3 regions of the Paenibacillus glycanilyticus genome follow, and region 3 is predicted to be linked to each of the others. Evidence: riboswitches for the same ligand, from Rfam matches in the RefSeq annotation. Region 3 holds a riboswitch; each other region holds the start of a gene.
What was found. A riboswitch is a leader RNA that binds a small molecule or an ion and turns the genes downstream of it on or off. The one in region 3 is predicted to bind cyclic di-AMP.

Region 1 (2,262 bases), 1.3 Mb from region 3:
GAGCTGGCGGGCAGACGGATCGAGACGGCCCGTACCCATGGGACCGGCTGTACGTATTCGGCTGCTCTTACTGCAGGTCTCGCGCAAGGGCTTGACATCGAGGAAGCCGTACGCCAGGCAAAAGCCTATATACAGGCAGCCATTGAAGATGGCATTGCCATCGGCAGCGGGCATGGCCCAACAAATCATTGGGCCTATCGCAAGAGAGGACTAGCCGTTAGATAGCGGGACAAGATCCAGTCCTAATTCCGCGCTTCCCGTCATACATATGATGAAGAGGAGCGTGAATAAGGTGGAGGATAACAAAGTCAGGCGTTATTATCAGCTTAAGCAAAAACAGAAGGAAATCGAGCAGGAATTATCCGAGCTGCGCGGTGAAATTATACAGCATTGCGCCGAGCTGGACCTCTCCGAACTGGAGGTAGGCAGCTACAAGGTGAAGATTGTTTCCCAGGAGCGCAAGGAATTCGATGAGAGCAAGCTGTATGCTGCTCTTCCAGATCCCGATGTATGGCGGCTGCTCTCGAAGCCCGATACCTCCAAAATCGCCGGTCTCATCAAGCTGAACGTTATTTCGGAGGATACCATCAAGGATACGTTTTCGGTTAAGCACTTATTTCTTCTTCAAGTGGATAAGAAATGACCGCAGAGATTTAACATAACCCCGCCCAATCTTCCTCGGGAATTTGGGCGGGGATTTTTACTGATTAATTGTTGACAATATTACGAATTGTGAGATAATTATAATAAGCTTAGTTCTCGGCGTTGCCGAGAAGCGGGGAAACCAATCTTTTGGGGCGAATCAGCCGGTTATCGGCTGTAGGGAACCATCTATCCCGAGTCCGTCAGCTAACCTCGTCAGCTTTGAGATGGGTCTTTTGCGAATAACATTGCAAACGATAGACCCTTGGAGGGTCTTTTTCTGTTTTAAAGGCCCAAATTGCGCACAGACCATATCCATGCTCTGTGCTGCGGGGGTCTTTTTTTTCATTTTTCGTGGAGGTGGGATGGACTTCCCGGCATAGGTGATGCTTTTAATAACCTTTTGGAGGGATGCGAAATGGTACAACCAATGGCCGATAACAGTAGATCGGCAGGTCTGTCGGAGGCGGAAAGAGAACGGCTTAAGAAGCATTTTCGCGTCAATGATTATTACTTAAACCTGATTGACTGGGATGATCCGAAGGATCCGATCCGTAAGCATCTGATTGCGGCTGCGGGGGAAGCCCCTCACGGGCTCCAGGAGTTTTCTTGGGAAGCTGCCGGCTGCAAGCACATTTATCAGTCGATGGTTCTTCTTCCCGTGTCCCAGGCAGCGGAAGGAATTGCGTACATCGCCGAACATAACGAAATTCATAAGGTTGTGCTGACGGGCGATAGCCTGATGTTAGGTATTTCAAAGCTGACCCGAATAATCGAGCAGCTGCGGAATATCGAGCATATCGGCACGATTAGGCTGGATTCCAGAATGCCGGTTCATAATCCGATGAGGATTTACGAGGACCATGAACTGTTAGAGATGTTAAGCCGGTTCTCGAGTCCGGAGAAACGCATCTATTTAATGACCACGATTAACCATCCGAGGGAAGTAACGGCCGAAGCGAAGAAAGCCTTTAATGCCCTTCACCAAGCGGGCGTAATCGTTCTTAATCAAACCCCTATTGTCAAGGGCGTTAATAATGATCCTCTTCTGTTAGGCAAGCTGATCGATCAGCTGTCCCAGGCTGGGGTTTCGCCATATTCCTTTATCATTAACCGTCCTAATCCTTCTTATCCCGAGTCTAGTCTATCCCTGCAAACGCAGTTCTCCATCGTTCAGCAAGCAAAAGAACTAACCGCGGAGCTTGGGAAGCGGATCCGGCTTCTGATGGCTCATGATTACGGCAAGGTTGAATTGCTGGATATAGAGGGCGGCAAAGCCTACGTGAAATACCATCACTATCAAGAAGAAGGAAAAGGCCGTTTTATCATGCTGGATTGTCCTCCTGAAGCATCTTGGCTGGAGGATTTGTCGGAGCACGATGATCATATGGTCTATCTGCCGTCCGGTCAGCCTGCCAAGAATAAATAAAGGATGTTCATAAGCAAAAGGAGAAGTAAGAAGGGATCGTATTTCACATCCCGGGAGGCTTCTATCAATGAGAGTATACGGCCAGGAAATCGTGAACGACCTGCAAGCTCAGCAGGAAGAAGCAAACTTGAACGGCACGCAGGTTATTGTAAAGGTTAATCCGGAAGAGACAAGGGCCGGTTATCTGGATC
Region 2 (2,262 bases), 670 kb from region 3:
GCTGGCGCAGAAGCTGCAGCCGATGTTGCAGCCCACCTGCGTGGTTACGCAGACCGACAATCCGAACTTATGGCGCATCATTACCGTCTCGATCAGGTTGCCGTCATCCAATTTAAGCAGCAGCTTGACGGTACCGTCCTTCGACACCTGCTTCGTATGCTCGACCAGCGTCTGGATCGCAAAGTTCTCCTCCAGCAGCTTCACGCAGTCCGGATGAACATCCGTCATATCCGCAAAGCTCGTTACCCGCTTCCGGTACAAGTATTCCCACACCTGCGTCGCCCGGAATTTTTTATGCCCGCGCTCGCCAAGCCAAGCCGTTAATTGATCTAATGTAAATCCGTATATGGATGGTGTACTCATCGTTTTTCCTCTTTTCGTGAAACGCGGCCAAAACAAAACCGCATACTGCTCCTATTGTCCCAAAATTAGCTGACGAAAACAAGGGGCGAAAAAGTCCAATCGTTCCAGAATACGCCCATTCCTCCCTCTTATCTGGCAACCCGGATAAACCAATTTAGGCTTGGCATATACCTAAGTTTCACAACGAATTGCAGCATTCGGGAGATATAAGGTCCAAGAAGGAGCATGGTAGAGTTCCCTCCAAATGTAAACGCTCTAACCAAACTCCTTGTCAGAATTAGACAATATGCCGCCTCTACGGTTCATTTACAACTTCGGCCGTCAGGCGTAATATACGATTCAGCAAATGTAACAATCGCTGAGTTTCCGTTAAGGGAAACGGGGGAACCAATCGATAAGCGGCATGGCAACGGTGTGAGAGCCGGCGCGGCATGCTTATCCGGGGTGAATCCGGGAAAAGGCTGCGCGCGGCCGAACCCGGTAGGGCGACTCTCACCGTCCGAATCCGTCAGCTAACCTCGTAAGCGATGAAAATGCGACTGCCCATTAGGCAGGGCATTTTCCAAGTAGAGAGGATGATGTGATCTTGTGACCTTTAAAGGCCGCGGGGATCTTTCCTCTGCGGCTTTTTCTCATGCCATTTTTAATCAACTGTCTTTATCGCTTAATCCCCTTCTCGGGGAACGGGGGAACCAATCGGACGGGCGGCTGTTCCATACAGCCAGCTTGTCCACGGGGTGAATCGCCGAAGCAGCGCGGGACGCGCGGCATCGGCGTAGGGCGACTCTTACGCCCGAATCCGTCAGCTAACTTCGTCAGCGTACCAAGAGAGGCAACGATGATCGTGAATATAGGCGCGGTTTATTTTCTGCTGCGCTTATAAGCCGCGTGAAGAGTCCCTCTTCCGCGGCTTTTTTGTTTGTCGTTGATTCCTCTAACGAAAAGAGGAGCGTAAACCATGGACGATTATATACTCGTCTCCGCACCCAACGTGCAGGGCGAGGATTTCATTAAACAGCTGCTGCGCCGGCATATCCCGTTTGCCGCCATCGTAAACAACAAGACCGAATACGAGCGGATGCTGGAGCTTGGCGTATCCACGATCATCGTCATTAATACAACCGATGAAGCCACCTGGCGTGTTCCGGAGCTCCCCGTCGGACGGATCTTTTTATTCGAAAGAAGCTTGAACCTGTGCTGCCGTTATATCCAGATCTGCCGCAGCTGGACATCCAAATCGATCTGCGTCGTTACGGACAGCGCGAATCCCCGTCTGATCTATAAAGGGATGGGCGCCAATTACGTCATTCATTCCAGCCATGCGGATACTTCTTTTTTAATCATAAACGACCTCATGGCGAGCCAAGATAATCGGTAAGGTCGAAAGTTATTCGCCATTCTTTTAGGAGGAATTTGCTATGCAGGATATCTATATGGTGCTGCTTCTGGCAGCGATATTCATACTTTTCGCCGGCTTTATGCAATGGTGCGACCGGGCTATTCAAGAGGAGGATAAGCGATGATCGTCACGTTAGTGCTTGCCCTGTTTCTTTTTCTTTACTTGATTTACGCCTTGATCAATCCGGAGAAATTTTAAAACCTTATCGATCGCTGGGAGGCCACAATGGATATTTTACAGCTCATTATCGTGATTGGCGTGCTCGTACTGCTCGTCAAACCGCTCGGAACCTACGTGTACCACGTGTACTCGGATCAACCGAACCGGACCGACCGTTTATTCGGCGGCATAGAACGGTTCATCTATAAAGTCATCGGGCTGAAATCGCGTGACGGCATGACTTGGAAAAAGTACGCGTTAAGCTTCCTTCTTACGAATATCGTGCTCGTCGCGCTCAGTTATCTGATTCTGCGGCTGCAGGGCAGCCTTCCGGGCAATCC
Region 3 (2,262 bases):
ACGCAGGAGATACGCTTCGGGTATCGGTTGACGTGACAAACACGGGAGCTGCTGCCGGCGAAGAGGTTGTCCAGCTGTACGTGCGCGATCTTGCCGGCGAGGTGGTCCGTCCGCTGAAGGAGCTGAAGGGCTTCCGCAAGCTGGCTATCCAGCCGGGCGAGACGCAGACAGTGACATTTGAGATTTCCGAGGAGCAGCTTCGTTATTACCATGCGGATCTGCAGCTGAAGAGCGATGCAGGCGAATTCCATCTCTTTGTAGGCCCTAACAGCCGCGATGCGGAAGCGAAATCGTTCCGCCTTACGAAATAAAACAAAAAAAGCGCGGCCCGGCCACAGGCAGGTTCGCGCTTTTTTTGCTTACAGCGACTTTAATGGAGCATGCCCGTCAGGTAATAGCCAATCTCCACTGCTATATCAGGGATTATCTGCCGATTTCACGGTAAAAGAAAGAATGGCGGTTTATTTCCGACATTCCGAGAGTGAACCTAATATGTATCCGCATTCATGTATGGAAAATGGACTAATCTGCCCCTTTTCGCGTTTATATCGCAGTTTACAGAAATGGGGGAACGGGTCTATGATCAAATCTGCAAAACTTCATATGTTCGTATTCGCTGAGTTTCCGTTAGAAACGGAGAGCAGGGGAACCAATTGCGATAGGCAGGAAAGTGCATGCTTGTCGCCGGGGTGAATCGGCATGCCGGCCGCAATGTTGCGGCAGCAGGCTGTAGGGCGACTCTAGACGCCCGAATCCGTCAGCTAACCTTGTAAGCGTTGATAGAGAGGGTGAACTTCGGTTATTTTTACGGGCCGCGGGAGGATACTCTGCGGTCTTTTTTCTGTGCGTAGAAAAAAGCAAAAGTGGTTACATTAGCACTGATAAGTGTTTGAGTAACCAAGTATCCAGGTATTAGATGTTTAACTTCAACGTTGGCGGTGACCTGTGTGTTTACTCTTATCAAAAGATTACTGATCGGGCGTCCCCTTAAGTCCACGGAATTAGGGGAACAGAAGCTCATTAAAACGAAGGCGCTTGCGATCCTGTCCTCGGATGCCTTATCATCCGTTGCATACGGGCCAGAGCAAATTTTGCTCGTCTTGATGACCGTTAGCGCAGCGGCGTTTTGGTATTCGATTCCGATTGGTGTCGGGGTGCTGGTCTTATTAACGGCACTTATCCTGTCTTACCGGCAAATCATATTTGCCTACCCGCATGGCGGGGGAGCTTATGTCGTATCGAAGGAAAATCTCGGGGTATTCCCGGGCCTCATATCCGGCGGCGCCCTGCTGGTCGATTATATATTGACCGTAGCGGTAAGCGTGTCGGCGGGTACGGACGCGATCACGTCCGCTTTTCCAAGCCTGCACGAGCATTCGGTACTAATCTCTATCGTGTTTGTCCTTTTTATTACGATCTTAAACCTGCGGGGCGTGACGGAATCGGCGTCTATCCTTGCTTATCCCGTTTACTTATTTGTGCTTGCGATTGTTGTCATGGTCATTGTAGGCTTGTACAAAATCGCTACAGGCGACGTATCGCCTACGCTTCACACCTCGTTAGGAACGCCGGTTGCGGGTATCAGCCTGTTCCTGCTGCTTCGTGCGTTTGCATCCGGCAGCTCGGCTTTGACCGGGGTTGAGGCCATCTCGAACGCGATCCCGAACTTCAAGGATCCTGCGCCGAACAATGCGGCCAAGACGTTATTAGCGATGGGCGGCCTGCTCTCGATCTTGTTCTCGGGTATCGTCTTCCTGGCGTATTACTACGGTATAGCGCCGAAAGAAGAAGTAACGGTTGTGTCGCAGATCGCCGAAGGGATATTCGGACGCCATACAATGTATTATTTTATCCAGGGTACTACGGCTCTTATCTTGATCCTGGCAGCCAACACCGGCTATTCGGCTTTCCCGCTGCTGGCCGTTAACCTGGCGAAGGATAAGTTTATCCCAAGAATGTTTACGGCTCGCGGCGACCGTCTCGGTTACTCGAACGGCATCATCAGCTTGGGGATTCTGTCCATCATTCTGATCATTGCGTTTCAGGGCAAGACTGAGCATCTCATTCCGTTGTACGCGGTTGGCGTATTTATACCGTTTACGCTGTCGCAGACGGGGATGCTGGTCAAATGGTTCCGCCAAAGGCCGAAGGGCTGGGTTGGCAAGTTCATCATTAACTCGATTGGGGCCTTGATCAGCTTTATCGTAACGATGATGTTCTTCCTGACGAAGTTCGAGCAGGTATGGTCGATTCTGATTTTCC

Region 1: it holds a riboswitch for cyclic di-AMP, as region 3 does, so the genes downstream of both, ACR9FF_RS26155 (KamA family radical SAM protein) here and ACR9FF_RS01845 (APC family permease) in region 3, are expected to answer to the same signal.
Region 2: it holds a riboswitch for cyclic di-AMP, as region 3 does, so the genes downstream of both, ACR9FF_RS29165 (hypothetical protein) here and ACR9FF_RS01845 (APC family permease) in region 3, are expected to answer to the same signal.

Annotation. Positions count from the first base shown of each region.
Region 1 is NZ_CP195155.1:5,811,799-5,814,060, reverse strand. Features, by position in the region: gene thiD (bifunctional hydroxymethylpyrimidine kinase/phosphomethylpyrimidine kinase) at 1-225, shown strand, start outside; gene ACR9FF_RS26160 (hypothetical protein) at 293-643, shown strand; cyclic di-AMP (ydaO/yuaA leader) riboswitch at 740-878, shown strand; gene ACR9FF_RS26155 (KamA family radical SAM protein) at 1,061-2,071, shown strand; gene ACR9FF_RS26150 (alpha/beta hydrolase) at 2,139-2,262, shown strand, end outside.
Region 2 is NZ_CP195155.1:6,458,938-6,461,199, forward strand. Features, by position in the region: gene rlmN (23S rRNA (adenine(2503)-C(2))-methyltransferase RlmN) at 1-363, opposite strand, end outside; cyclic di-AMP (ydaO/yuaA leader) riboswitch at 710-905, shown strand; cyclic di-AMP (ydaO/yuaA leader) riboswitch at 1,015-1,200, shown strand; gene ACR9FF_RS29165 (hypothetical protein) at 1,322-1,741, shown strand; gene kdpF (K(+)-transporting ATPase subunit F) at 1,883-1,960, shown strand; gene kdpA (potassium-transporting ATPase subunit KdpA) at 1,988-2,262, shown strand, end outside.
Region 3 is NZ_CP195155.1:375,441-377,702, forward strand. Features, by position in the region: gene bglX (beta-glucosidase BglX) at 1-311, shown strand, start outside; cyclic di-AMP (ydaO/yuaA leader) riboswitch at 605-792, shown strand; gene ACR9FF_RS01845 (APC family permease) at 948-2,262, shown strand, end outside.